DNA from 4 places in the Saccharopolyspora gloriosae genome. Region 1 is predicted to be linked to each of the others. Evidence: riboswitches for the same ligand, from Rfam matches in the RefSeq annotation. Region 1 holds a riboswitch; each other region holds the start of a gene.
The links. Region 1 has a riboswitch for cobalamin ahead of BJ969_RS20205 (ribonucleoside-diphosphate reductase subunit alpha). Riboswitches for the same ligand answer to the same signal wherever they lie in the genome.
Positions count from the first base shown of each region.

Region 2: another riboswitch for cobalamin. It lies ahead of BJ969_RS21935 (putative cobaltochelatase); the one in region 1 lies ahead of BJ969_RS20205 (ribonucleoside-diphosphate reductase subunit alpha).
Region 3: another riboswitch for cobalamin. It lies ahead of BJ969_RS10100 (ABC transporter substrate-binding protein); the one in region 1 lies ahead of BJ969_RS20205 (ribonucleoside-diphosphate reductase subunit alpha).
Region 4: another riboswitch for cobalamin. It lies ahead of BJ969_RS11040 (Rossmann-like domain-containing protein); the one in region 1 lies ahead of BJ969_RS20205 (ribonucleoside-diphosphate reductase subunit alpha).

Region 1 covers NZ_JACHIV010000001.1:4,661,614-4,668,644, reverse strand. Annotated here, with positions in the region: gene BJ969_RS20220 (NsdA family TPR-like regulatory protein) at 1-126, shown strand, start outside; gene BJ969_RS20215 (hypothetical protein) at 110-625, shown strand; gene BJ969_RS20210 (ribonucleotide-diphosphate reductase subunit beta) at 709-1,782, opposite strand; gene BJ969_RS20205 (ribonucleoside-diphosphate reductase subunit alpha) at 1,806-4,616, opposite strand; cobalamin riboswitch at 4,739-4,965, opposite strand; gene BJ969_RS20200 (bifunctional metallophosphatase/5'-nucleotidase) at 5,174-6,877, shown strand; gene BJ969_RS20195 (helix-turn-helix domain-containing protein) at 6,880-7,031, opposite strand, start outside.
Region 2 covers NZ_JACHIV010000001.1:5,053,052-5,060,082, reverse strand. Annotated here, with positions in the region: gene BJ969_RS21955 (S1 family peptidase) at 1-366, shown strand, start outside; gene BJ969_RS21950 (LysE family translocator) at 869-1,495, opposite strand; gene BJ969_RS21945 (trypsin-like serine protease) at 1,835-2,623, shown strand; gene BJ969_RS21940 (GNAT family N-acetyltransferase) at 2,845-3,315, shown strand; cobalamin riboswitch at 3,385-3,525, shown strand; gene BJ969_RS21935 (putative cobaltochelatase) at 3,584-5,710, shown strand; gene cobO (cob(I)yrinic acid a,c-diamide adenosyltransferase) at 6,062-6,676, shown strand; gene BJ969_RS21925 (cobyrinic acid a,c-diamide synthase CobB) at 6,673-7,031, shown strand, end outside.
Region 3 covers NZ_JACHIV010000001.1:2,220,434-2,227,464, reverse strand. Annotated here, with positions in the region: gene BJ969_RS10110 (ABC transporter permease) at 180-965, opposite strand; gene BJ969_RS10105 (ABC transporter permease) at 962-1,948, opposite strand; gene BJ969_RS10100 (ABC transporter substrate-binding protein) at 1,945-3,468, opposite strand; cobalamin riboswitch at 3,562-3,753, opposite strand; gene BJ969_RS10095 (DUF899 domain-containing protein) at 3,833-4,591, opposite strand; gene BJ969_RS10090 (hypothetical protein) at 4,766-5,434, shown strand; gene BJ969_RS10085 (hypothetical protein) at 5,477-6,211, shown strand; gene hrpB (ATP-dependent helicase HrpB) at 6,456-7,031, opposite strand, start outside.
Region 4 covers NZ_JACHIV010000001.1:2,489,486-2,496,516, reverse strand. Annotated here, with positions in the region: gene BJ969_RS11050 (MFS transporter) at 1-849, opposite strand, end outside; gene BJ969_RS11045 (PLP-dependent cysteine synthase family protein) at 846-1,949, opposite strand; gene BJ969_RS11040 (Rossmann-like domain-containing protein) at 1,946-2,788, opposite strand; cobalamin riboswitch at 2,939-3,107, opposite strand; gene BJ969_RS11035 (class I SAM-dependent methyltransferase) at 3,414-4,820, opposite strand; gene BJ969_RS11030 (hypothetical protein) at 5,609-5,905, shown strand; gene BJ969_RS11025 (terpene synthase family protein) at 6,186-7,031, shown strand, end outside.

The DNA of each region.
Region 1 (7,031 bases):
GCCGACTGGGCATCCGGCCGCGTCGGGGCGAAGCTGCGGGACTTTTACCAGGAATCACAACGGTTCGGTCGATCGCCCCGGGTGCGTGCCACACGCGACGCCGTGCGCGATGTGGTCATCACTTGAGCACGATGGAACGGAAGGGGAACAGGTGCGCATCGGGATCACCGGGCACACGAATCTGACCGCGGAGACGAGTCGTCTGGTGCGCAAGGCGCTCGAAGCCGAGCTCGCCGGACGTGCCGATGTGGTCGGCATGAGCTGCCTCGCGCGCGGCGCCGATCAGATCTTCGCCCGCGTCGTGCTCGACGGCGGCGGGACGCTGGAGGTCGCGCTGCCCGCGGCCGACTACCGCGAACGGAAGGTGCAGCCGGACAACCTCGCCACCTTCGACGAGCTCATCGCCGAGGCGAGCACCGTGCGCACCATGCCGTTCGCCGAGTCGAACAGCGCTGCCTACATGGCCGCCAGCGAGCACATCCTCGACTCCGCCGACGCGGTCTTCGCAGTGTGGGACGGACGACCGGCCCCCGGCCAAGGTGGCACCGCCGACGTCGTGGACGCGGCACGGGAACGCGGCCTGCCGGTGACCGTCGTGTGGCCGGAAGGCGCCGAACGCGACTGACCCGCATCCGCACCGCGATGTTCGGTCCGACCTGGAAGCCGACGGGCCGCCCACCGGTTGGATGGGCGGCCCGTCGGTTTCGCTCAGTCCCAGGTGAGGGATGAGCCGGACTGGTACTCCGTCACTCGGGTTTCGAAGAAGTTCTTCTCCTTCTTCAAGTCCATCGCCTCCGACATCCACGGGAACGGGTTGTCGACCTCGGCGAACACCGGCGCCAGGCCGAGTTGGGCGCAGCGGCGGTTGGTGATGAAGTGCATGTACTGCTCGCACAGCTCGGCGTTGATGCCGAGGATGCCGCGCGGCATCGTGTCGCGGCCGTAGGCGACCTCCAGGCGGCACGCGTCGGTGAGCATGCCGCGCACCTCCTGCTGGAACTCCTCGCTCCACAGGTGCGGGTTCTCCAGCTTGATCTGGTTGATGCAGTCGATGCCGAAGTTCAGGTGGATCGACTCGTCGCGCAGGATGTACTGGTACTGCTCGGCGATGCCGACCATCTTGTTCCGCCTGCCCAGCGACAGGATCTGCGCGAAACCGGTGTAGAACCACATGCCTTCGAAGATCACGTAGAAGGCGATCAGGTCGCGCAGGAACGCCTGGTCGCGGTCCGGGCCGCCGGTGGCGAACTCGGGGTTCTCCAGGTTCTGGGTGTGGCGCAGCGCCCACTCGTCCTTCTCCGAGATGGAGGGGATCTCGCGGTAGGCGTTGAACAGCTCGCCCTCGTCGAGGCCCAGGCTCTCGCAGATGTACTGGAACGTGTGGGTGTGCACCGCCTCCTCGAAGGCCTGGCGCAGCAGGTACTGGCGGCACTCGGGGTTGGTGATGTGCCGGTACACGGCGAGCACGATGTTGTTGGCCACCAAGGACTCCGCGGTCGCGAAGAAGCCCAGGTTGCGCTTGAGCATCAGCCGCTCGTCGTCGGTGAGCCCGTCGCGGGAGCGCCACAGGGCGATGTCGGCGTGCATGGAGACCTCGGTGGGCATCCAGTGGTTGTTGCAGCCCGCGAGGTACTTCTCCCAGGCCCAGCCGTACTTCAGCGGCAGCAGCTGGTTCACGTCGGCCTGCGCGTTGATCATCGCCTTGTCGTCGACGTTGATCCGGCCGGCGCCGCGGTCGATCTCGCCGAGGCCGGTGGCGTCGGGGGTGTGCAGGGAGGTCATCGGCACTCCAGGAGTCGTGGTGGTCACTGGCAGGCTTCGCACTCGGGGTCGTCGATGGCGCAGGCCTGCGGGGACGCGGCGGGCGCGACGGGGGAGACGGCGTTGAGCTTGCCGTCGGTGCCGCGCAACGTGGACTTCTCCACGTGCGTCGCGCTGCTCGACCGCAGGTAGTAGGTGGTCTTGAGGCCCTTGCGCCACGCGAGCCGGTACAGCTCGTCGAGCTTGCGGCCGCTGGGCGCGGCCATGTACAGGTTCAGCGACTGCGCCTGGTCGATCCACTTCTGGCGGCGCGACGCGGCCTCCACCAGCCACCGCGGCTCGATCTCGAACGCGGTGGCGTACAACGACTTCAGCTCGCCGGGCACCCGGTCGATCGGGGCCAGGTCGCCGTCGAAGTACTTCAGGTCCTGCACCATCGCCTCGTCCCACACCCCGGCGGCCTTGAGATCGCGCACCAGGTCGGCGTTGAGGACGGTGAAGTCGCCGGACATGTTCGACTTCACGTACAGGTTCCGGTACAGCGGCTCGATGGACTGGCCGACGCCGCAGATGTTCGAGATCGTCGCCGTCGGCGCGATGGCCAGCACGTTCGAGTTGCGCATCCCGTTGGCGCGCACCCGCTCCCGCAGTCCGTCCCAGTCCAAAGTGGACGAGTGGTCCAGGTCGACGCCGGTTTCGCGGGCCTGCTCCAGCAGCCGCAGCGAATCGATCGGCAGCACGCCCCGGCTCCACAGCGAACCCTCGAAGGACTCGTACCGGCCGCGCTCGGCCGCCAGGTCCGAGGACGCGCCGATGGCGTGGAAGCTGATGTGCTCCATGCTCAGGTCCGCGAACTCCACCGCGGCCTGCGAGGACATCGGGATGCGCTGCGCGAACAACGCGTCCGAGAAGCCCATCAGGCCCAGGCCCACGGGGCGGTGGCGCATGTTCGAGGTCCGCGCCTCCGGGATCGTGTAGAAGTTCACGTCGATCACGTTGTCCAGCATCCGCACCGCCGTGCGGGTCGTGCGGCGCAGGCGCTCCACGTCCAGGCCGTCGGGCGTGACGTGCCGGGCCAGGTTGATCGAACCGAGGTTGCACACCGCGACCTCGTCGCCACCGGTGTTCAGCGTGATCTCGGTGCACAGGTTCGAGGAGTGCACCACGCCGGTGTGCTGCTGCGGCGAACGCAGGTTGCACGGGTCCTTGAAGGTGATCCACGGGTGACCGGTCTCGAACAGCATCGTGAGCATCCGCCGCCACAGGTCCACCGCGCGGACCTGGCGGAACACCGCCAGCTCACCGCGCTCGGCGGCGGCCTCGTACTCGCGGTAGCGCTCGGCGAACGCGGTGCCGTAGAGGTCGTGCAGGTCGGGGACCTCGTCCGGGGAGAACAACGTCCACTGCTCGTCGGCCTCCACGCGGCGCAGGAACTCGTCCGGGACCCAGTTCGCCGTGTTCATGTCGTGGGTGCGCCGCCGGTCGTCGCCGGTGTTCTTGCGCAGGTCGAGGAACTCCTCGATGTCCACGTGCCAGGTCTCCAGGTACGCGCACACCGCGCCCTTGCGCTTGCCGCCCTGGTTCACCGCGACCGCCGTGTCGTTGGCGATCTTCAGGAACGGCACCACGCCCTGCGAGGAACCGTTGGTGCCCTTGATGTGCGCGCCGGTGCCCCGGACCGGGGTCCAGTCGTTGCCGAGACCGCCCGCGTACTTCGACAGCAGCGCGTTGTTGCTGATGCCGTGGAAGATCCCGTGCAGGTCGTCGTCCACCGTGGTCAGGAAGCAGGACGACAGCTGCGGGCGCGTCGTGCCCGAGTTGAACAAGGTCGGCGTCGAGCACATGAAGTCGAACGACGACAGCAGGTCGTAGAACTCGACGGCGCGCGCCTCGCGGTCGTCCTCGCGCAGCGACAGGCCCATCGCGACCCGCATCAGGAACGCCTGCGGCAGCTCGAACCGCACGCCCTGCTCGTGCAGCAGGTAGCGGTCGTAGAGGGTCTGCAGGCCGAGGAAGCCGAACGCGATGTCGCGGTCCGCGTCCAGCGCGGCGCCCAGCCGGGCCAGGTCGAACCGCGCCAGCTCCGGGTCCAGCTGCTCCAGCTCGATGCCGCGGCGCACGTAGTCGGCGAAGTAACCGGCGTAGCGGTCCCGCATCTGCACCTGGTCGGCCTCGGCGGGCTCGTCCGCGACGAAGCTCAACGCCTCCCGGCGCAGCTTGTCCAGCAGCAGCCGCGCCGTGACCAGCGAGTAGTTCGGTTCGCCCTCGACGAAGGTGCGGGCGGCCATCGTCAGCGACTCGGCGAGCTCGGCGGAGCCGATGCCGTCGTAGACGTTGCGCCGGACCTCCCGCAGCACCCGATCCGCGTCCACATCGGACAACCCGGAGCAGGCCTGCTCGACGACGGTCGACACCCGGGCCCAGTCCAGCGGCACGCGGATGCCGTCCGGGCGCGTCATCGCCAGCTCCGGCGCGGTGTCCGCGGCCTGCTCCGGGGTCTCGCGGGCCTGGGCGTGCTGCTCCCGGTAGAGCACGTAGGCGCGGGCGACGCCGTGGTGGCCGCCGCGCATCAGCGCGAGCTCCACCGCGTCCTGGATCTGCTCGATGTGCACCAGGCCCTCGGGGCCGGCGTGGCGCAGCACTCCGCGCGCGGCCTGCTCCGACAACTCCGCGACGACCTGGTGCAGCCTCGACGACGAGGCGGCCGAATCCCCCTCGGCCGCCAGGAACGCCTTGGTCAGCGCCACGGAGATCTTCGTTTCGTCCCAACCGGAAACGGTCCCGTCGCGCCGCAGCACCCGCACTCCCGCGGGTACCGCGGTGGCTGCTGACGGCCGGGTCGTGGACTCGGTCACTGGCTCTCTCCCTCGCAAGCTCGGACACCTGCCCGGGACGGCTCGGAGCGTGCGAGGACCGCGGCGCGCACGGCACCGCTCGTCCCGCGACCCTCCCGCGAGGTCCCGGACGGCGCGCACCCCTCGTGCGCGCACCGATGGCAGGTCTTCGGACTCACGGGCACCCGGCGTCCTCGACGCCGGACCTACTGGCCGTCGCTTCCCGAGCATCGCGCTCAGTGCTGCACCACCTCTGGAGGTGGTGACGGCGGTCGTTCCCGTTCACCGCTGCGGGGCAGTCCCGGACTCGCACCGGGTTCCCTGTTGTCACACCGGGCGATCCCGGTGAACCATCAGCGGGCGCCACACTACATCTAGCGTTCGGCGCTGATCCGGACCCCATCATCGTCGGCGTGGCGGAAGACTTGTTGATGTCGCACGCATCACCCGGACGGGGAACGCGAGGTTCGTGCGGGACCAAGTCCGAAGCGGTGTGTGATGCGGATTCGCTGGTGGTCGCGGCCGTCGTTCGGGCAGACTCCTGTTCCGAGATCACCGGTCCGGAAGGAACTCCGATCATGCGCGCCTCCCGCGTGCGACGCGGACTCGCCGTCGTCGCCACCGCCCTGGCCACCGCCGCGATGGTCCCCGGCGCCGCCGCCGGGCAGGCGCCGCCGCGACCGGACACCACCGACGTGCGGCTGATCACCTTCAACGACCTGCACGGCAACCTCGAACCGCCCACCGGCTCCTCCGGCGAGGTCGAGCTGCCCGACGGCTCCGTCGTCGAAGCCGGGGGAGCGGCCTACCTCGCCGCGCACCTCGACCGGCTGCGCGCGCAGGCGCCGAACTCGCTGGTGCTCTCGGCGGGCGACAGCGTCGGCGCCTCCCCGGTGAACTCCGCGCTGTTCCACGACGAACCCACCGTCGAATTCCTCAACTCGCAGGACGTGCGCGCGCACGTCGTCGGCAACCACGAGTTCGACGAGGGCTACGCGGAACTGCAGCGGTTGCAGAGCGGTGGCTGCCACCCGGAGGACGGCTGCCGGTTCCGGGATTCCTTCGAGGGCGCGCACTTCCCGTACCTCGGCGCGAACGTGTCCTTCGAGGACGGTTCCCCGGCGCTGCTGCCGTTCACCGTGCAGGTCTCCGGCGGCGTGCCGATCGGCGTCATCGGGGCCACCTTGGAGGACCTGCCGAGCGTGGTGAGCCCGGAGGCCGTCGAAGGACTGCGGTTCGGCGAGGAGGTCGCCGCCATCGACCGCACCGCCGACGCGCTCGACCGCTTCGGCATCAAGGCGCAGGTCGTGCTGCTGCACCAGGGCGACGAGGCCACCGGCGGCGGACCGGACTCCTGCGAGCTCGAACCGGGCGGCCCGGCGACGCGCATCGCCACCGAAGCCTCGCCGAAGGTCGACGCCGTGTTCAGCGCGCACAGCCACCAGCAGTACAACTGCACCGCCACCGACCCGGCCGGGGCGCCGCGCCCCGTCGTGCAAGGAGCCTCGTTCGGCCGGTTGCTCTCGGTGCTCGACCTGAGCATCGACCGCGCCACCCGCGACGTGGTGCGGGAGCGGAGCTCGGCGCGCAACGAGATCGTCACCCGCGACATCGCACCCGACGCGGAGACCGTCGCGCTGGTGGAGGAAGCGCGGGAGAAGGCCGCGCCGATCGCGAACCGCGCCGTCGGGACGATCACCGGTGACCTGCTCAAAGCCGCCGCGCCGTCCGGGGAATCCGCGCTCGGCAGCGTGATCGCGGACGCCCAGCTGGAGTCGACCGCAGCGAGTGGCGCGCAGCTGGCCCTCACCAACCCCGGCGGCGTCCGCGCCGACCTGCCGCACGCCTCCTCCCCGGCGGGCGAGGGCGACGGCGTGGTCACCTACGGCGAGGCGTTCGCGGTGCAGCCGTTCGGCAACATCATGCAGACGATCACGCTCACCGGCGCGCAGCTCAAGAACGTGCTGGAACAGCAGTGGACACCGGAGGGCGCCACGATCCTGCAGGTCTCGGCAGGAGTGCACTACGAGTACTCCGAGTCCGCCCCCATCGGCTCGAAGGTGTCCGGGCTGACGCTGCACGGCGAACCGGTCGCTCCCGACGCCCCGTACCGGGTAGCGGTGAACAACTTCCTGGCGGCGGGCGGCGACGGCTTCACCGGTTTCGCCGACGGCACCGACGTCACCGGTGGTCCCGTGGACCTCGACGCCCTGCTCGGCTACTTCGCCGCCCACCCCGGCGTCGTCCCACCGGCACCGGACCGGATCACCGCGACGGACTGACGTCACCGGCGCACGGCGCGGGGCGCGATCACCGAATCTATGCCCTGCGCGAGTTCCTCCGCGCAGTCGTGCCAGGGGTGCCGGGAGTTCGCGATCTCCGCGCACCTGGCCCGCAGCCCGGCGAGGCGGCCGTGCAGCCGCGCGCTGCGCACGC
Region 2 (7,031 bases), 390 kb from region 1:
CTGGCCACCCAGCAGGACAACGCGCTCTACGCGCCGGGAGCGGCGACCACCGTGCTCGGCTGGGGGACCACCGAAGAAGGCGGCGGACCGTCCCGCACCCTCCTCCAAGCGCACCCGCCCATCACCAGCGATCAGGACTGCTCGCGGGCCTACGGCGGGCAGTACAACCCCGACGCGATGGTGTGCGCGGGTCTGCCCGAAGGCGGCGAGGACAGCTGCCAAGGCGACTCCGGCGGACCGCTCGTCGCCGACGGGCGCCTCATCGGCATCGTCTCGTGGGGCAACGGCTGCGCCCGGCCGGGGACTCCGGGCGTGTACACCCGCGTGAGCACCTATCAACAAGAGGTGCAGGCCCAGCTGGGCTGATCACACGGGTAGTCGGGGAGGCAAGGCCGGGGCGCACGCCGGGTGCCCCGGCCTTGCTGCGTCTGCAGCACCAGGAAAGCAGTGCTCTGCTTGGTGCGGGGGCGGGTTGTGGAGTCTCGCGCGGCTTGGCGTGTGGGGTCGGGTTTTAGAGCCTTCCCGGGTTTGGGCGTGTGGTTGCGGTGGTGTGTGGAAGGTCGGGTTTCAGGATTGCTTCCACGGCTGGTGTTGCTGGGGTGTCCGGGTAGCGGAACCTCAGTCGGTCTCTCGCTGCGGGATCTTTTTCCCGAGTGGCTCCGCCACGAGGGAAAAAGCTGTCCTCGCGAGAGACCGACTGAGAACCCGCCGGTGGTCGGCTTTGTGACGTGGGCTATTCGCTGCGCGAATACAGGCACGGCCTTCGGCCGCGAGGCAGACTTCGCTTCGCTCGTCCACTGCACGGCTTCGCCGCAAAGCACGGTCGTTGGGGGTGGAGCCGAGCGAGACCACGCGGCTACCGAGGGCGTCAGGTCGTGACGAGGCCGACCGAGATGGTCAAGAAGGCTGCTGCGCTGATCATGTCGAGGGAGCGGGCGATCTTGGGGCGGCGGAGGCGGTCGGCGATGCGCGCCGCGGCGAGGACGATGGTGACTTCCCAGATCGCGGCGAGCACGAGGAAGACCGCGCCCAGCAGGACCAGTTGCAGGGTGGGGGCCGTCGCGGCGCCCACGAACTGGGGCAGGAAGGCCAGGCTGAACAGGAGCATCTTCGGGTTCGTGATGTTGCTCAGCAGGCCTTGCAGGTACGGGCGGTCGGTGGTGCTGCCCGTTTCGAGGCCGTCGCCGGTCTCCTTGCGGGTCAGCCACAGGCCTCGCACGATCATGACCGCGAGGTAGACCAGGTATGCGGCTCCGGCCCACTTGAGGGTGGCCAGCACCGCGGGGTTGTTCGTGATCAGCGTGCCGAGGCCGCAGATCACCAGTGCCACCTGCAGGATGCTCGCGGTGTGGATGCCGAGCAGGGCGCGCAGGCCGGCGCCGATGCCTTGCCGCAGTGAGGTCCGCAGCAGCAGGAACGCGTCCACCCCAGGTGTCAGCACCACCACTGCACTGGCGAGCAGGAACGCCGGCAGGGTCGTGAAGTCCAGCAGCATGACGTGTTCGCTCCTTGATCGAGTCGTCGCGCAGGTCGTGCGCGCACGAAGGTGGCCGGTGGGCGGATGGGCCCACCGGTCGAAGGTTTCACCGGATCGGGGGTGATCTCGGGTCCGCGTCGTCGCGGACTCCCGAGGATCGTGGACGGGGCTACGGGACGAACGGCGATCGGCCGCGCAAGTGCTCCGTAGTTTTTCCCGTCAACAACTATATTAACGAAAAATTCTTGCGAGCCCATGTGAGCTCGCCCTCCTGATCTCTCGGTGACCGGGCCGCTACCGTGTGCCGCCGAACGCGTTGATCACCTCCGATCAGCGGTGCGAGTCTTGGAGGCCGTCGTGTCCGACCACTCCCGCCCGCCGCGGCGTTCGCCGGCCCGCTTCGCCGCCGGCGCCTCCGCGTTGGCCGCGGCGCTGACCGCGCTGGGCGCTCCGGCCGGGGCCGACCCCGCTCAGGAGCGGGTCCTCGGCGGCGCTGAAGAGGGCGCGGCGCCGTGGGCGGTGGCGCTGACCGACGACGCGGGGCACCAGTTCTGCGGCGGCACCCTCGTCACGCCGATCAAGGTCGTCACCGCCGCGCACTGCGTCGACGGCCGCGACCCCGCGGCGCTGCGCGCGATCACCGGCCGGGCGGACCTGCGCGACACCGGGGGAACCGACGGCGCGGTCGGGGGCGTGTGGGTGCACCCGGAATTCCGGGACGTCACCGAGGGATACGACGTGGCGGTGCTGACCTTGACCGCTCCCGCCGCGCAGCAGCCGCTGCCGATGGCCGAACCCGGGGACGCCGAGCCGTACCGGCCGGGCAAGCAGGCCCGGGTCTACGGCTGGGGGCGCACCGCCGAGACCGGCTCGTCCTCGGAGGTGCTGCGCTCCGCCGAGGTGCCGATCAGCTCCGACGCGGACTGCCGGGCCGCGTACTCCGACTACGAACCGGGAACGCGGGTGTGCGCGGGAGCGCCGGAAGGCGGCCGGGACGCGTGCGCCGGGGACTCCGGCGGGCCGCTCGTCACCGACGGCAGGCTGATCGGCGTCGTGTCCTACGGCACCGGATGCGGGCGGCCCGGCACGCCCGGCGTGTACACCCGGATCGCGGCGGTCTCCTCGGACGTCGCGGCCCGGCTCTGAACGGAGGTGGTCGTCCCGGTGGATGGGACGTCCGGCGCGCCGTCGTTCTCGGGCGGAGCCGACCTGTTCATCGGGAATGTCCGCTTCGGGTGGCCGAGGCGCGTTCGTGCGCTGCACTTCCCGATTTCCGCGGCCGCGCGCGGGCCGGGCGCAGGACGTGGTCTGCGCTACTTCCGCCGCAGGTGACCGCAGGTGTCGTAGCCGGAATGTGATATCCCGTGATGGTGACCCTGCAACCGCTCGCCACCGCAGTCCACCGCGCCTACACGGCCGACCTCGACGCTGAGGACTTCTACCGCATGCTCCGCCTGCGCGTGGACGTGTTCGTGGTCGAGCAGAGCTGCCCGTACCCGGAGCTCGACGGCCGGGACCTGGAGAACAGCACTCGGCACTTCTGGATCGACTCCGCCGACGGGTACGTGCTCGGCTACCTGCGGCTGCTCGAAGACCCCGACGGCACCTTCCGCATCGGCCGCGTCGCCACCGCGAAGGAGGCCCGCGGTCTCGGCCTCGGGCGCAAGCTGATGCGCGCCGCGCTCGCCGAGATCCAGCGCGCCCCGGCGACGCTGTCGGCGCAGACCTACGCGCTGGAGTTCTACCGCGGCTTCGGGTTCGAACCCTCGGGTGAGGAGTATCTCGAAGACGGCATCCCGCACGTCGACATGCACCGATACCCCGGCTCGCTGCGCTGAGCCCGTCGCGGCTGTTCCTCGGCCGTCCGTGATCTGCGACGATGCACGCTGGTCCCAGCCAAGGCAGGTCAGGAAGCCGGTGCGAGTCCGGCACGGTCGGCGCCACTGTGACCGGGGAGCGGGCCTCCCTCGCGAGCCACCGGGCGCGTCGGCGAACGCTGCTGCCTGGGAAGGCCGGGGTCCCGCGTTGATCCGGGAGTCAGGACACTGCCTCGCCTTGGCGCAGCCGACATCGGGGCGTCCGAGACCCGAGGAAGGAACACCTGGCATGACTGCTCCCGCGAGCCCGCGCTTCCCGTTCACCGCGGTGGTCGGGCACGACGACCTGCGGCTGGCGCTGCTGCTGAACGCGGTGCACCCGCGCATCGGCGGTGTGCTGGTGCGCGGCGAGAAGGGCACCGCGAAGTCGACGGTGGTGCGCGCCCTGGCGTCGCTGCTGCCCGCGCTGGACGTCGTGCCCGGCTGCCGCTTCGGCTGCGCCCCGGACCGGCCCGACCCGCAGTGCCCGGACGGCCCGCACGCCGAGATCACCGGGGTGCGGCGGCCCGCGGAACTGGTCGAGCTGCCGGTCGGCGCCACCGAGGACCGGCTCGTCGGCTCGCTCGACCTGGAACGCGCGCTGACCGAGGGCGTCAGCGCCTACCAGCCCGGTCTGCTGGCGGCGGCGCACCGCGGCGTGCTCTACGTCGACGAGGTCAACCTGCTGCACGACCACCTCGTGGACCTGCTGCTGGACGCGGCGGCGATGGGCCGCGCGCACGTGGAGCGCGAAGGCGTGTCGGTCACGCACGCGGCCTCGTTCCTGCTGGTGGGCACCATGAACCCGGAGGAGGGCGAGCTGCGTCCGCAGCTGCTCGACCGGTTCGGGCTCACCGTGCAGGTCGCGGCGTCGCGCGACGTGGCGACGCGCACCGAGGTGGTGCGCAGGCGGCTCGCGTTCGAGGCGGACCCGGCGGGTTTCGCGGCGCGGTGGGCCGACGCGGACGCCGACCTGGCGCGGCGGATCACCGAGGCGCGGTCCCGGGTGGAGTCGGTGCGGCTGCCCGACGCGGAGCTGCGGCGCATTTCCGCGCTGTGCGCGTCGTTCGACGTGGACGGCATGCGCGCGGACCTGGTGCTGGCCCGGACCGCCGTGGCGCACGCCGCGTGGCGCGGCGCGGACGCCGTGGCCGAATCGGACGTGGAGGCCGCGGCCCGGCTGGCGCTGCCGCACCGGCGGCGCCGCGACCCGTTCGACGAGCCCGGCGTCGAAGAGGATCAGCTGCAGCAGGCGCTCAACGACGCCGCCCAGCACGCGCAGGACCAGCCGGGCGACGACCGGGGTTCCGCGCAGGACGACGGCGGGGAGGAACCGCCGGACGGTCCCGACGACGGGCCGGGCGGGCCCGGCGGCGGTGCCCCCGACGGCGGACCGGACGACGGCCCGGACGGGCCGGGCGGTGGCGAGGCGCAGACCCCGCCGGAGGCGCCCGCGCCGAACGGCGACGGCGGCTCGCGGCAGGACGACGGAAACGGTCGGGCTCCCGCGAGCAAGCCCCCGGCCGCGCCCGCACCGGCGTTCCGGGCTCGGTTGCTCGAAGTCCCCGGGGTCGGCGAAGGCGCTCCCGGCAGGCGTTCCCGCGCCCGGTCCCGCAGCGGCCAGACCGTCCGATCCTCCACAGTGGACGGACATGGGGTGCATCTGCCGTCCACGCTGATCGCGGCGGCCCCGCACCAGCGGGCGCGCGGGCGCAGCGGCCCCGGACTGGTCCTGCACCGCGGGGACGTCCGGAAGTCGGTGCGCGAAGGCCGCGAAGGCAACCTCGTGCTGTTCGCCGTCGACGCCTCCGGCTCGATGGCCGCCCGCGAACGCATGTCCGCCGTCAGCGGCGCCGTGCTCTCCTTGCTGCGTGACGCCTACCAGCGCCGGGACAAGGTCGGCGTGGTGACCTTCCGCGGCGAGGACGCCGAGCTCGCGCTGCCGCCCACGTCGTCGGTGGAGATCGCCGCCACCCGGATGCGGGACCTGCGCACCGGTGGCCGCACGCCGCTGGCCACCGGGCTGCTCAAGGTCCGCCAGGTCGTGACCACCGAGCGCACCCGCGACCCGCGCAGGCGTCCGCTGCTGGTGCTGCTCACCGACGGCAAGTCCACGGTTCCCGCCGGTGGCGGCGGAACCGGGCGCGCCAGGGCGCAGCAGGCGGTGCGGGACTCGATGCGCGCGGCGGGCCTGCTCGCCGGGCTCGGCGTGGCGTCGGTGGTGGTCGACTGCGAGCAGGGCATGGTGCGCCTCGGCCTCGCCGGCCAGGTCGCCACCGCACTCGGCGGGGCCTGCCTGCGGCTGGAGGAGCTCTCCGCCGACGCCGTCGCCGGGGTCGTGCGCGCGGCCCGCGACACCGCCGCTCGGGCCGCTTGATTCCGATTCGGTTACGACCCGGTCCGGGCGGAGTAGGAATATCCCGGCGTAGTTGGTAAGCTCTTCCTCGTCCACCTGACCCCCAGGGGTGGACCACGAAGTGCCCTCGCGCTCCCGATGACCCCCAGGTCGGTCGAGCGCGGGGGCGCTTTTTTTCGCACCGGGACGACCCGTCGGTGAGCGCGTCTCAGCAGTCCACCGATGTCGGTCGGCTCCAATCCGGCCGACGCGCGATTCGCCGCCGGTGGGCCGGAAAACGGTTGCTGCGAGGCGTTTTCGAGCCGACCGGAGACGGTGAGGTCCGCGACAGCCGGTCCGGCGCCCGACCGAGGTGGCCTAGGGTCTGAGCCCATGCCTCAGGGAAAGCCGAGTTCTGTTCCGCAAGACGGGTTGACCACGCGGCAGCGGCGCAACCGTCCGCTGCTGATCGTGCACACCGGGGAGATGAAGGGGAAGTCGACCAGCGCGTTCGGACTCGCGCTGCGCGGCTGGAACCAGGGCTGGTCGATCGGCGTGTTCCAGTTCGTGAAGTCGGCGAAGTGGAAGGTCGGCGAGGAGGCCGCGTTCCGCGCGCTCGGCAGGCTGCACGAGGAGACCGGTGAAGGCGGCCCCGTCGAGTGGCACAAGATGGGCGAGGGCTGGTCCTGGGCGCGCAAGCAGGGCTCCGAAGAGGACCACGCGGCGGCGGCGCTGGAGGGCTGGCAGGAGATCGCCCGCCGGATCGCCGACGAACGCCACGGCATGTACGTGCTCGACGAGTTCACCTACCCGCTGCACTGGGGCTGGATCGACGTCGCCGAGGTCGTCGAGACCCTGCGCGACCGGCCCGGCCACCAGCACGTGGTGATCACCGGGCGCAACGCGCCGCAGGCGCTGCTCGACGCGGCCGACCTGGTGCTGGAGACCACGAAGGTCAAGCACCCGATGGACGCCGGCCAGAAGGGCCAGAAGGGCATCGAGTGGTGAGCCCGCGCGTCGTCATCGCCGCGCCCGGCTCCGGTCAGGGCAAGACGACGGTGGCGACCGGGCTGCTCGGCGCGCTGCGCCGCCGGTCGCTGCGGGTGGCGCCGTTCAAGGTCGGGCCGGACTACATCGACCCCGGCTACCACCACGTCGCCTCCGGGCTCCCGGGGCGGAACCTGGACCCGGTGCTGGTGGGGGAGGAGCGGATCGCGCCGCTGTTCCGGCACGGCAGCGCGGGCGCCGACCTGTCCGTGGCCGAAGGCGTGATGGGCCTGTTCGACGGCAAGATCGACGGCCCCGGACCCGGTGACGAGCCCGCGTTCGGCTCCACCGCGCACGTCGCGGGCCTGCTGCGCGC
Region 3 (7,031 bases), 2.4 Mb from region 1:
GCCCGCGATTTCGCGAGGAATCAACGGTCTCCGGCGTGTCCGACATCCCCTGTGGACGACCGTTCCGGCAGATCAGCGGGGGCACGATGGGCTCGGAGCGGGGGTTTCGCCTCGTTCGGGTGGTTCAACTTCTCGCGAAATTGCGGGAATCGTCCACAACGTGACGGCTGGGGCCGGGGTCAGCTGGGGCCGCGGCCGGTCACCAGGTGGTGGTCGACGGTGAGGTTGATGCCGGTGCAGAGGGCGACCAGCAGGCCCGCCGGGACGAGGACCGCGCACGGCTGCAGGAACAGCGCCTCCTGGTTGCGCTCCACCAGCACCGCCCAGTCGGCGGTGGCGGGATCGAGGCCCAGGCCGAGGAAGTTCGCCGAGGCGACGAGGTACAGCACCAGGCTCAACCTGCCGCCCGCGTCCACGGCGACGGGCGCGAGCACCCCGCGGCCGATGTAGTCGAAGTGGATGCGCCACCACGATTCCCCTTGCAGCGCCATCGCTTCCACCGCGCCGCGCCGGCCCGCGTCGAGCGCCGCACCGCGCACGATCCGCACCACGGCGGGCAGTTGCAGCAGCGCCACCGCGACGACGAGCGCGCCCGCCGTCCGGGTCCCGGTGGCGGCCAGCACCATCAGCACCAGCAGTCCGGGCAGCGCCAGCACCAGGTCCAGGCCGCGGGTGAGCCACCGGTCGAGCCACCGGTACGGCTGGCCCACCGCGGCCAGCGCCAGCGGCACCCCCGCCAGGTAGGACAGCGCGAGCGCTCCCCCGGCCAGCGCCAGCACCGATCCGCCGCCGTGCAGCGCCAGGGCGAGCACGTCCCGGCCGAGCACGTCGGTGCCGAGCGGGTGCGCGCCGCCGGGCGGCAGCAGCGGGACGCTCGCCGCGTGCACCGGCCCGGTCAGCAGCGGTCCGGCCAGCGCCGCCAGCAGCGGCACGCCGAGCAGCACCCAGCCGAGGACGCGGCTCATCGCGCGCCCGCCCGGAACCGGCGCGCCGCCAGGTCGACGACCGCGTTGACGCCGATCGTGACCGCGGCGAACAGCAGCGCGTAGCCCTGCACCGCGGGCAGGTCCCGGGCGCGCACCGCCTCGACGAACCCGGACCCGAGCCCGTCGAGCGCGAACAGCGCCTCCACCACGACCACGCCGCCGAGCAGCCCGTCCACGGTGCGCCCGAGTTGTTGCAGCACCGGGCCGATCGCGTTCGGCAGCACGTGGCGCAGCACCACCGCGCGCGCACCGAGCCCGGCGCGTCGCGCGTGCGTCGCGAACTCCGCGGAGTTCGCGACCACCACGCCGGCGCGGACCTGCCTGGCCAGCGCGGACAGCTGCTTGGCCACCAGGACCGCCACCGGCAGCACCAGCACCGCGGGTTCGGCCGCCAACGACCAGCCGGACAACCCGGCGGCCGTCGCGGGCAACCAGCCCGCCTGCACCGAGAACACGCCCACCAGCAGCAGCGCCAGCGCGAACTCGGGCACCGAGTTCAGCAGCACCACCGCGAAGTTCACCGAGCGGTCGAACCGGGATCCGGCGCGCAGTCCGCTGCGCGCGCCCAGCCACAGCGCCAGCGGCAGCACGATCAGCAGGGTCAGCACCGCCAGCAGCACCGTCGTCGCGGCGTTGCCCGCGATCTCGTCGACCACCGGGCGCCCGGTGCGCAGCGAGGTGCCGAGGTCGCCGTGCAGGATTCCCGCCGCCCAGTCCAGGAATCGGGTGCCCAGCGGCTCGTCCAGGCCGAGGCGCCGCCGCAGCGCGTCGACCTGCCCGGTGTCGGCGTGCTCGCCGAGGACGACTTCGGCGGTGTCGCCGGGCAGCAGCGCGGTGAGCGCGAACACGCCGACGGCGACCAGCGCGATCTGCGCCACCGCGACGCCGATCCGGGACAGCACCGCGCCGAGCACCCGAGCACCGGGGGCCGCCCCGCGCAGCCGCGGAGCGAGCGCGATCACCCCACGCTCACCCGGTCGAACCGGGCCCAGTCCAGGGAGTTCGGTGGTGCTCCGCGCACGCCGGACACCTGGTCGGAGGTGGCGACGTTCCAGCCGCTGAAGCCCCACACCACCATGCCGCTGTGCTCCCGCGACAACCGCTGCGCCCGCGCCAGCAGGGCCGCCCGCCGATGTTCGTCGGCTGTGGACAGAGCTTCGGCGTGCAGCGCGTCGAATTCGGCGGAGCGGTAGCCGGTGTAGTTGTTGCCGCCCGCGTCGGAGGTCATGCGCTGGCCGAGGAACGTCGGCACCGGCAACGCGGCGGTCCTGCTCAGGGAGGCCACGCCGTGCTCCTTGATGTCGGAGAAGTACGTTTCCGACGGCCCGACCCGCGGCGTCACGCGCATCCCGATGTCGCCCAGCTGCTGGGAGATGAGGCTCGCCGCCGACTCGAAGTACGGGTCGACGGAGCTGGTCTGCAACTCCCAGCCGAGCCCGTCGGCGCGGGCCTCCCGCAGCAGCGACCGGGCGAGCTCCGGGTCGCGGACGGGTTCGGGCAGGCCCGCCGGGTAGAACCGCAGACCGGCGCCGAACAGGTCGTTGCCGATCCGTCCCTGGCCGCTGAGCGCGATGTCGAGCAGCGCTCGGCGGTCCAGCCCCGCCCGCACCGCGCGCACCAGCCTGGGGTCGGAGAACGGGGGCCGGTCGACCTTGAGCAGCAGCGACTGCATGGTGCCGAACGGCGCGGAGTGCACGCGCGCCCGGCCGCCCTGCTCCAGCAGTCGCACCGAGTTCGCGCTGACGTCGTGGGCGTAGTCGACCTGACCGGACAGCAGCGCGTTGACCCGCGCGCTCTCCTCCTCCATCGGCACGAACTCCAGCTCGGCCGGGGTGGCCGGGCCGGACCAGTGGTCGTCGAACCGCGCGAACACGGCGGGTTTGCCGGGTTCGAAGGACACGAAGCGGAACGGTCCGGAGCCGACGGGGGCGGTGAAGTCGGTCGTTCCGGCGGGCACGATCTCGGTGGCGGGGGCGCCCCACGCGGCGGGGAACTCGAAGTTCGGCGCGCCGAGCACCAGTTCCAGTTCGGTGGCCGAGATCGCCGTGCTGGCCGCGAAGTCCACGTCTCCGAAGTGCGCGCTCGCCTGCGCCGCGGTGGAGTCGTCGGCGATGCGCCGGTACGTGTAGAGCACGTCTTCGGCGGTCACCGGGCGTCCGTCGTGGAACTTCGCCGGGCGCAGCCGGATCCGCCAGCGGGTGCCGGTCGGATCAGGCTGCCACCACTCGGCGAGGCGGGGCACCACGCTCATGTCGTCGGCGTAGCCGACGAGCGTGTCGAACAGCGCTTTCGCCCTCGCCTGGTCGACGAACAGCGAGCCGGTGTGCGGGTCCAGGGATTCGGTCGCCCCGCCCGCGGGGAACGCCACCCGCAGCCGCCCCGGGCTCGACCCGGAACCGCCGGAACAGGACACCAGGGGCACCGCGGCGAACGCTCCCGCGACACCCGCGAGCAGCCGCCTGCGGCCGAGCACGCCGCTCACGCGGCGCGGCAGGACTCGGGGGACCGACCGGAATCCGGCGCGTACAACGAGTTCGGGTGCACTTCGTACCTCCTCGGGGCTCCGCGACCCCGTGCGAATCGGTACGACGGTGCCAGTCTCCTGGCTCATGGATCAGCGCCGCGCCCCGCCTTCCCACCGGTTTCCCGGCAGTGGCCCCAGTGGACGCGGCTCCCCATTCACAGTGGCGGGACCGCGCCGGATTCCTCACCGGCTTCCTGCACACCGTCGCAGTGGAACGTCGCGACAACCTTTCAGCCTGCGTTGATCGTTGTCAAGAAACATGTGAACCACCCGATGCGGGCGGACCCGCGGTCATCGCCCGACCTCGCTGCGCCGCCGGTGATCAGTACTCGTCGTGGTAGCGGACCTTGTCGCTGCCCGCCGGGGCGCCGACGGCACTCGCCCGCCCCTTCGGTTCCTCCCACTCCTCCTGCCTGCCCAGCGCGGTGAGGTCGAGCAGGCTCGTGGTGCTGCCGAGGCCGTCGAGGCCGCGCGCGTACGTGGAGTAGGTGTGGAACACGGCGTCCCCGTCGCGCAGGAACACGCTCAGGCCGGGGAGTTCGAACGGCTCGGAGCCTTCGACGTAGTAGCCGACCCCGGCCCGCTCCAGCTCCGCCCTGGTGCGGTAGTTGTACTCGATCGGCGACACCGATTCGTCGTGGGTGACGTGGAAGTCGTGGTTGAACCGGCCGCCGCCGGAGGAGTACCACGGGAACGTCCAGCCCATCCGCTCCTTGAACGGTTCGATCTTGTCCAGCGGCGCCCGCGAGACCACGACCAGCGAGGTGTCCCGCGCGCGCAGGTGCGTGAGGTCGCCGAACTGGTCGACGAACCCCGAGCAGCTCGGACAGCCCGCGTCCCAGCTCGGGTCGAACATGAAGTGGTAGATCAGCAGCTGGCGGCGCCCGCCGAACAGGTCGAGCAAGGTGGCCGTCCCGTCCGGGCCGTCGAACCGGTAGTCCTCGTCGATGCGGACCATCGGCAACCGCCGCCGGTCCGCGTTGAGCGCGTCCCGCGCCTTCGTCGCCGCCTTCTCCCTCGCCAGCAGTTCCTTGCGCGCGGCGAGCCATTCCTCCCGCGACACGACCTCGGGCAAGCTCATCGTCGTCCTCCTCGAATCGTCCGTTCCACGAGTTCGACCGCTCGGTGCGCGGGAACTCATCGCGCAGCCCGCCGGTTCCACCGAACGGACGACCCGGGTGCTCGCGGGGCTCGTTGTCGGGGGTCTGGTGCAGAGTGTCGCCATCACAAGATCGACGCTTGACGAGGACCACCGATGACAGCACCGACGTTCCCCGCGGACACCCTGGATTCCGAAGGCGGCCCCGCATGGATCTCCGATCTCGGCGCGGAGGACCCGCACCAGCTCGTGCACCTGGTGCGCGACCTGCAGCCGCTCGAAGCGCTGGAGGTGCTGGGGGCGAAGCTCCGGCACGTGCGGCCGTGCACCTTGCCGCCGGAGCGCTCCGACGAGCACACCTCGCTGCCGCGCACCGCGCTCGGCGACGTCGAGTGCAGCGCGGTGCTGCTGGCCGGACGGATCGGCGGCTGGACCTTCGTCCTCGACGACGCGGGCATGACCTCCGAGGTCTCGGGCGTCGACGGCGCCTTGGTGGATCCCGCCGTGGCGCTGTCCCGGACCGGCGGGTCGGCGTTGACCCTCGCGAACAACTTCAGCGGGCCGAGCTGCGGCCTCGTGTTCGCCGAGCACGGCGAAGAGGTGCTGTGGACGAACTCCGACGACCTCGACGGGATCGCGCCCGAGCTGGAGGGCAGGCTCAAGGACGCCGTCGAGGCCGCCGGGATCGTCGAGCAGGACTACCTCGATCCGGGTGAGCGCGACCCGGAGGCGGTCATCCGCATGGGCTGCGCGCTCGCGGGGATCACCTCCTGGACGTCGGCGGACGTCCGCGGCGCCGACCTGGTGATGCTGCCGTTCGGCTGAGCTCGCCCGTCGGCCCGCCCTTCCCCACTCCGAGGAGATGTCTTGCCCACACCTGGTTTTCCACCTGGAACCCTGGACGCCGATGATCGCCCGATCTGGCTGTCCGAACTGGACGTGATCGGCCACTCCACCGCGCACCTGGTGCGCGACGTCGCACCGCGCGCGGCGCTGGAGCTGCTCGGCCTCGACGCCGGTTCCGCCGTGCCGTGCACGTTGCCCGCGCAGTCCACCGACGAGCACACCTCGTTGCCGCGCGCGGCCCTCGGCGACCCCGACTGCGTCGCGGTGCTGCTGGCGGGCCGGGTCCACGGCTGGACGCTGGTGTTCGACGACGCCGGCGCGACCAGCGAGGTCGGCGACCTGGAGCGCGCCCGCGCGGTGGACGCGGCGGCCGGCGGCGACTGGTCCGGCCTCGAGGCGATGGCGGGCAGGCCGAGACCGGCCGTGCAGGAGCCGAGCGCGGTCCTGTCCGCCGCCGGCGGACCCGCGGTGACGATCCGGACGAACTTCACCGGCCCTCCGGTAGCCATCGGGTACGCGATCGACGGCGAGCTCGTCTTCAGCACGGACTCCGACGACCTGGACCTCCGCGATCCGCAGCCCCGAGCCGACGTCCGGGCGGCCATCGCGGCGGCGGGCATCTCCGACGAGGACGACCTGGCCCCCGGCGAACCGGACACCTTCGCCCTGGCCCGCATCGGCTGCGCCCTGGCAGGCGTGACCTGGACGCTCCCCGACCTCCGAGCCACCGACCTCATCGCCCTCACCTTCAACTGAACAGAACCAAAGCCGCTGACCACTTCTCTTTGATCTTGCATCTCCAGGTGAGCGCCTTCGTGGTCGTTGTCTTGTCAGCGGCGAAGCCGCTGAGCAGTGACCACCAGAGCAACCGGCACCGCCGCGGGTTCTCAGGTGCTTCCTCGCGAGGACAGCTTTTTCCCTCGTGGCGGAGCCACTCGGGAAAAAGATCCCGCAGCGAGGAAGCACCTGAGGTTCCGCCACCCGAACCCTACGCAGACGATCAACGGCGGGTCTTCCGCGTGGGAAGTGCCGTGGTGGGGTCGGTGGGCCAGGGGTGCTTCGGGTACCTGCCGCGCAGGTCGGCGCGGACCTGCGGGTAGCCGGTGGCCCAGAAGGACTCCAGGTCGGAGGTGACCGCCGCCGGGCGTCCGGCGGGTGAGAGCAGGTGCAGCACCAGGGGGATTCGGCCGCCGGCGAGCATCGGGACCTGGCGCCAGCCGAAGACCTCCTGCACCTTCACCGGCAGCACCGGCCGATCACCCGAGTAGTCGATCTTGATCCGGGACCCGGACGGCACCTCGACGCTCTCCGGCGCGAGCTCGTCGAACCGGGCCGCCTGCGACCACGGGATCAGCCTCCGCAGCCCGCCCGCAGCGGAGATCCGCGCGAGGTCGGCCCGCTTCCGGGCGCGGGACAGCTCCGGCTCCAGCCAGGAGTCCACATCGGACAGCAGCGAGTCGTCGTCGACGGCGGGCCACGGTTCGCCGAGCGCGGAGTGCAGGAATCCGATGCGGTCGCGCAGCCGGACGGCGTCCTGGCTCCAGCGCACCAGCTCCAGTCCGTCGACGCGGAGCCC
Region 4 (7,031 bases), 2.2 Mb from region 1:
GCAGCACAGGCCCAGCACGATCGACCGCCCGGAGCTCCACCGCCGGCGGCACCACTCGGTGATGCGGACCTGGCCGAACACGCCGATCGCGGTGGACACCCCGAACACCACCGCGATCGACCACGCCGCGCCGGACACGCGCTGCGCCTCCAGCGGCAACGTCAGGTAGAGCTGGTTGTAGAGCGCGAAGTACGCCGACAACGACAGCGTGAAGCCGAGGAAGCGGCGGTTGAGCACCACTTCCCGCCAGCTGCCCAGCACGCTCTGCTGCTGCGGCTCGACCTCCCGGTGCGGCAGCACCAGCAGCTGCGCGGCGGTGAGCACCGCGAACGCCACGCACGCCACCAGCGCGATGACGCGGAAGTCCACCGCCAGCAGGGCCGCGCCGAGCAGCGGCCCGACCAGCGTGCCCGCGTGCTGGAAGACGTTGAACACGGCGAACACCTCGGCTCGCCGCTCCCCCGCCTCGTGCATCAGGTAGGTGCGCACCGCCGGGTTGAACAGCGCACCGGCCAGCCCGGTGAGGATCGCCGCGGCGAACAGGCCCGGCAGCGAGGTGAACACGGCGAACAAGCCGAACGACACCACCCGCAACGCGCAGCCCGCGATGATCATCGGGCGGCAGCCGAGCCGGTCCGCGGCGGTCCCGCCGAGCAGGAACATGCCCTGCTGGCTCAGGTTCCGGACACCGAGCACCAGGCCGACCACGGCGGCGCCGTAGCCGAGGTTCCCGCTCATGTACGCGGCCAGGAACGGCATCAGCATGTAGAAGCCGACGTTGATGCCGAACTGGTTGATCACCAGCAGCTTCGCGGCCGGGGACAGCCTGGCGAACGCGGCGCGGTTCATTCCCGCACCTCGCAGACCGGGCAGCCCGCCGAACCGGCGGTGCGATGGGCGCAGGGATCGACCACCTTGCGCGACCTCCTCCAACTCGTCTTGCTGTCCACTTCGGACGGAATTCCGTCCGTTTCGGATGGTTCGGTGACCGGATCGGGCAGGTTCTGGGCGGCGTGGAAGTCCGCGTCGTAGATCGTCCGCCAGTACCGGTGCGGCCCGTCGGGGAACACGGCGGCGACTCGGTCTGAGCCCAGTTCGCGCGCGCACCAGGACGCGACCAGCGCCACCGCGCCGGTGCTCCACCCACCGGTGGCGAACGACCCCGCAGCCAGCCGCCGGCAGCCCGCGACGGCCTCCGCCGCCCCGACCCAGTGCACTTCGTCGAACGCCGCGTAGTCCACGTTGCCCGGGTGGATGCTGCTGCCCAGACCGCGCATCAGGCGCTTCACCGCCGGATCGCCGAACACCGTGGAGCCCGCCGCGTCGACCCCGACCAGGCGGGCCTCCGGACGGTGCTCGCGCAGCACCTGCGCGATCCCGGCGCTGTGACCGCCGGTGCCGACGCTGCACACCACGACCTCGACGTCGTCGAGCTGGTCGAGCAGTTCGCGGCCCAGCCCGTGGTACCCGGTGACGTTGTCCGGGTTGTTGTACTGGTCCGGCCAGTACGGGTCGGGCAGCGTCGCCATCAGCTCCCGCACCCGCTCCAGCCGGGCGCGCTGCCAACCGCCCACCGGGTGCGGCGACCGCACCAGCTCCACCCGCACGCCGTAGGCGGTGAGCAGGGCGCGGGTCATGTCGTCGAGCTCGTCGTCGGCGACGACGACCACCGGATGCCCCCACGCCACCCCGACGCACGCCAGGCCGATCCCCAAGGTGCCGCTGGTGGATTCGACTACCGTGCCGCCGGGGCGCAGCTCGCCGCGCTCGCGCGCGCCCGCCAGCATCGCGTGCGCCGCCCTGGCCTTCATCCCGCCCGGCGCCACGCCCTCCAGCTTCGCCCAGAAACCCGGGTGCTCGAAGGCGATCGGGGTGGTGACGCGCAGCAGCGGGGTGTTGCCTATCAGGTCCAGCGGCGACTCGGACCGGGCCGGTGCCCGACCGGTCATCGCGGCGCCTCGTAGGTGTGGATCGTGGTCTCCTCGCCGGAGAGCCAGAAGAACGGGTACGGCTCCGCCGATAGCGCCTGCACCGGGCCGCCGAGCAGTTCCCGCAGCACCGCGGCCCCGGTCTGGGCGAACAGGGTCAGCGGCAGGTCGCGCGCCGCGCAGGCCGCGGCGATCTCGTCGAACGTGCCGTTGCCGAGCACCATTCCCGAGGCCAGCACCGCGTCGGCGCCCTCGATCGCGGCCGCGTGGTCGGTCAGGATCGGCTCGTCCCACTCGGTCCGGCCACCCTTGAGGTCGCACGGAACGCAGGTCAGCCCGCGCTCCCGCAACGCGGCGAGCAGCGAGTTCACCACGCCGATCACCGCCACCCGGCCGCCCTCGGGGGCCCGGGTGATCGCGGCCACCGCGCGGGCCCGCGCCATCGACTTCGCCAGCGAATCCCCCGCCGGGACCCGTACCTGGCGGGCCAGCGGGTGCGCGCCGTGCGGAGTGGTCGCGGCGAGGTAGGCGTCCAGCGCGGCCACCCGGACCGGGCGCAGCGGGTGCGCCAGCAGTTCGGCGACGCTGCGCCCGACGGTGTCGCGCACCGCGTCCTCGTCGAGCGCGCCGGGTTCCACGGCGCAGGAACCGACGGCCGGGCCGACCCGCACGCTGAGCACGGTGTTGACGTAGCCGGTGCCGCGACCGGTGTGCCGGGCGGCCTGCACGGTCAGGAACGCCACCGCGGCCGTGGTCTGCTGCGGTGTTCCCCCGTCGGCGCCGCAGAACGCGCCGGCCAGAGCGGACTCGATCAACGAGTCCGAATAGGACTGATCAGTGGTGGCAGGAACAGGACGCACGTGTCTCCCGAAGCCGGTCCGGTCAGCGACGATCGAAGGCGGGCTACGCCCGGGGGAGACCACAAGGGTCCGAGGGGAAAGTTGCGCCCGTCGGGCGCGATGCGTCGATGCGCAGCACCACGTACCTCCTCCGGAGCTCCGCGACCCCGTACGAATCGGTACGACGATGCCAGTGTCCTGGCTCGTGGATCAGAACCCTGGCCTCCGGCCTTCCCACCCTGTCGGGCAGTGGCACGGGTGGAGGCGGGCTCCCCACTCACAGTGGCGGGACCGCGCCGGAGTCACACCGGCTTCCTGAACACCGTCGCTTGAACGGGTGAAAAGTTCGCAGTCCCGCTGAGGAATGTCAAGTGCGCCGGACGTCGGAACGCAGCAGCGACGACACGCGGAAACTGCGTCCGCGCAGGTATGAGCGCCGGAAAACCGGCGCCGCCGAAAGAACTATGACGTCGATGACCCTTGCCGGAACATCGGAGCGGATGCTCGCGCGGTGTTCCGGCAAGGGCCGTGCGCGACGTTCGGCCGAGCCTCCGCGGAACGAGGCGCCCGAGACCGTCGGATAGTCGGCCGGATTGGTTCCCGGCAATTCTGGAAAAAACCGGGCGAAATTCCGCCGGAGCGCGGATCAGACCGCCACCGCCCCCATTCCGCCGCGTCCGACGGCCCGGCGGCGGGCGGTGAGGTACAGGAAGGAGCCGGGCCCGCTGGAATCCACCACGTCCAATCCGACCGACCCGAACGCCTCGGCGATCGTCTCCGGTTCGAACGACCGCAGCCCGAACACCCGCTCGTGGCAGCGCTGGAAGTAGCGCTGGAACGCGCGCGTCCCCGGCCGGTAGGTGGTCGCCGTGAAGGTGCCCGCCGGATGCAGGCAGCGCGCCACTTCCGCGATCACCCGCTGCGGCTCGGGCAGCAGGTGCAGCGCGTCGGAGCAGTTCACCGCGCCGAGGAAGGCGTCCGGGAACGGCAGCGCCCGCGCGTCGCCCTCGGTGAACAGCACGCCCGGGACCGCCGCGCGCGCCACCTCCAGCAACGGCGCCGCCGAGTCCAGGCCGAGCACCCGGTCCGGGCCGACCTGCTCGGCCAGCACCCGCGTCCAGCGCCCGGTGCCGCAGGCCACGTCCAGCACCGGCCCCGGCGCCGGGCGCAGGTTCCGCCGCAGGTAGGCGTCCTCGTCCCACGCCGTGACCGACCGGTCCCAGTTCCCGCCCGGTACCGCGCCCGACTCCGCGCGCAGCAATTCGATGCGCTGGCCCGCCGTCGACTCCTGCTCCAGCAGCCGCCGGTAGGCGCCGGACGCGGGCGTGACGGGTTCCGGCGGTTCCGGCAGCTCCGGCCAGCCGAACGCGTGGTGGATCTCGTGCTCGGCGCGCGCGCCCTGGTAGGCGCGCAGCGCGGCGGTCTCGGCGTCCCACAGCTCGGCGAGCTCCGCACCGGCTCGGACCGGACCGGTGATCGGCGCGAGGCTCCCCCAGTGCGCCGGGGACGGCCAGGCCCGGCCGATTCCCGCCGCACAGCTCGGATCGGTGAAGTCGGGGACGGTCAAGCAGCGGCGGAGCCGGGCGGCGTCGTGCTCGTCCAGATCCGCCGGCAGCACCGGCGAGATCCGGTCGCGCTGCTCCGGCAGGTGCATCAGCAGGTGCAGCAGCGCGGTGCGCAGGCACGGCTCGGTGTCGGCCCGCTCCAGCAGCCGCATCGACGCGTCGAGCCGGTCGCCGAGCACGCCCTTGATCTGTCCCGGCAGGTACGAACTGCTCTCGTCGTCGCCGAGCAGCACGCCCAGCAGCAGCGCCACCCGCGCCCGGTTGGGGTGCGGGGAGCCGGTGAGGACCTCGACCGGGCCGACCAGGTCGGCCGGGCCGGCCGCCGCCGGGTCGAGCAGCTCGCGGGCGAGCCGGGCGAAGGCGACGTCGGACACCTGCGGGTCGTGGTGCACGAGCGCGGCGCGCAGTCCTCCCCACCTCGCCGTATCCGGCGCCGGGTCCGGCTGGGCTGTGACCCGCGGGAGGCCCGGTTGCTCTTGAGCACGCATCTGCTCGACTCCTTCGCTGTTGCACCGGGACCGGCCGTGCCGGGCGAATCCGGCTCGGCGCAGTCGAATTCGGGGTGACCGGGGAACTCGGTCCCGCTGGAGAAGCAGGTCCCGCTGGAGGACGTCGGCGAGCGCGGGGCACTGGCAGGTCCGCGGAGTCCGAGACGGGATCGCGGCGGCAGGCGCGTCGTTGCGCCGAATCGCGGCCGGCGGAGATTCGCACAGCGCCGGTGGGACGCCCGGACTTCCTCGTCCGAACGGGAAGCACCCGGTGCCCGGCGATCCGCAGCGGACGCCGGTCCGGGAAGACCGCGATGAATCCATCATGGACGAGCGGGTCCCGCCACGACGACCACCGAAAGCGTTTTCCTGCGTCCCCGCGTTGAGTGATCGCGAGCGCGCACTCGATCACGGACGGTCGAACTCGGATCGGAGTCCACGCGAGACCGGCGGGACGTGCCCGCCACCAACGGGTTGTGGTGCCGGATCTTCCTTGTCAGGAGCGGACCGTCGCTGACACGCTCGGCCGCGCACCTCCGACGCCCGATCTCCCGGCAGGTGCTCTCCCGGATCCGAGCCGATCAACGGGACGCGGCCGGCATTCGCCGCCACCGCGCGACATCCGCTCCGGAATCCACCTCAGCGGCCTCCTGCGCGGGCAGGCTGCTCGCCCGTCGTCGCTCCGGAGCACTTCCCCGCAATTCCACTGTGGACAGATTGGGAGCGATCACGATGCGCGAACGGTTACCCGAGCCGTCGACGCGGAACGCGCGACGGGCGGCCGTCCGATGACCGGCGCCGGCCGCGGGGACGGCGCGGACCTGAGCAGCGAGATCCAACGCGCCCAGGCGATCCTCGGCGACCTCTGCTTCGGCTCGACGGCGCGCCACCCGGAGGACCGCATCCGCGACCACCTCGAACTGGACCCCGCCGAGATCACCGAGCTCGAACTGGAACTGCGCAGCCGCCACCGCATCGACCTCGACCTGTGGGGCGTCTACGACCACACCTTGAGCGAGCTCGCCGTCCTCCTCGCCCGCGCCGCCTCCCCCGAGTCCGGCGGCCCCCAGAACCTCGACCGCTGACACGACACCTCGAAACAGCGACGCAGGCGTGCGGTGCCACCCGATCGGCCCAGCGGTGGTCCGGTTCAGGACACGCTCCGAAGGGAGCGCTGGGCCGGGCGAGCAGCCGTGCCTCTCGATCGAGTGCACCTGTGTTCGCGATCTTGGCCGCCGCCGCGAACTCTGGTTGCCTGCTCCATCGAGACCATCCCCCGCTGGGCCGTCAGGACGATCCGCCGCGGATCGCGGGCCCGAGCGGAACGATCCCCGCCGGACCGGCGGAGTTAGGACAGGTGCGCACGTGCAACCGTTCCAGCTGCCCGAGTTCTACGTGGCTCATCCGGCGAGGCTGAACCAGCACCTGCAACGCGCCCGTCGACACACCAAGGAATGGGCCTACGAGCAGGACATGATCGACGTCCCGCAGCAGGGCGTCCCGATCTGGGACGAGCAGGACTTCGACTCGCACGACTACGCGCTGCTGTGCGCCTACACCCACCCGGACTCGCCCGGCCCCGAACTGGACCTGGTGACCGACTGGTACGTGTGGGTCTTCTACTTCGACGACCACTTCCTGGAGCTCTACAAGCGCAGCCACGACATGGCCGCCGCACAGGAGCACCTGGACCGGCTGACGCTGTTCATGCCGATCGACGGCGAGATCACCGAAACCCCGCGCAACCCGGTCGAAGGCGGGCTCGCCGACCTGTGGAACCGCACCGTGCCCGCGCGCTCCGAGGACTGGCGGCGGCGGTTCGCCGAGAACACCCGCCACCTGCTCGACGAGTCGCTGTGGGAACTGCACAACATCAACCGCAACCGGCTGTCCAACCCGATCGAATACGTGGAGATGCGCCGCAAGGTCGGCGGAGCGCCGTGGTCGGCGAACCTGGTGGAGCACGCGGTGAACGCCGAAGTGCCCGCGGGCATCGCCGCGTCCCGGCCGATGGAGGTGCTGCGCGACACCTTCTCCGACGCGGTGCACCTGCGCAACGACCTGTTCTCCTACGAGCGCGAAGTGCTCGACGAAGGTGAGCTCTCCAACGGGGTGCTGGTCTTCGAGCGGTTCCTCGACTGCACCACGCAGGAGGCCGCCGAAGCCGTCAACGACCTGCTGACCTCCCGCCTGCACCAGTTCGAGCACACC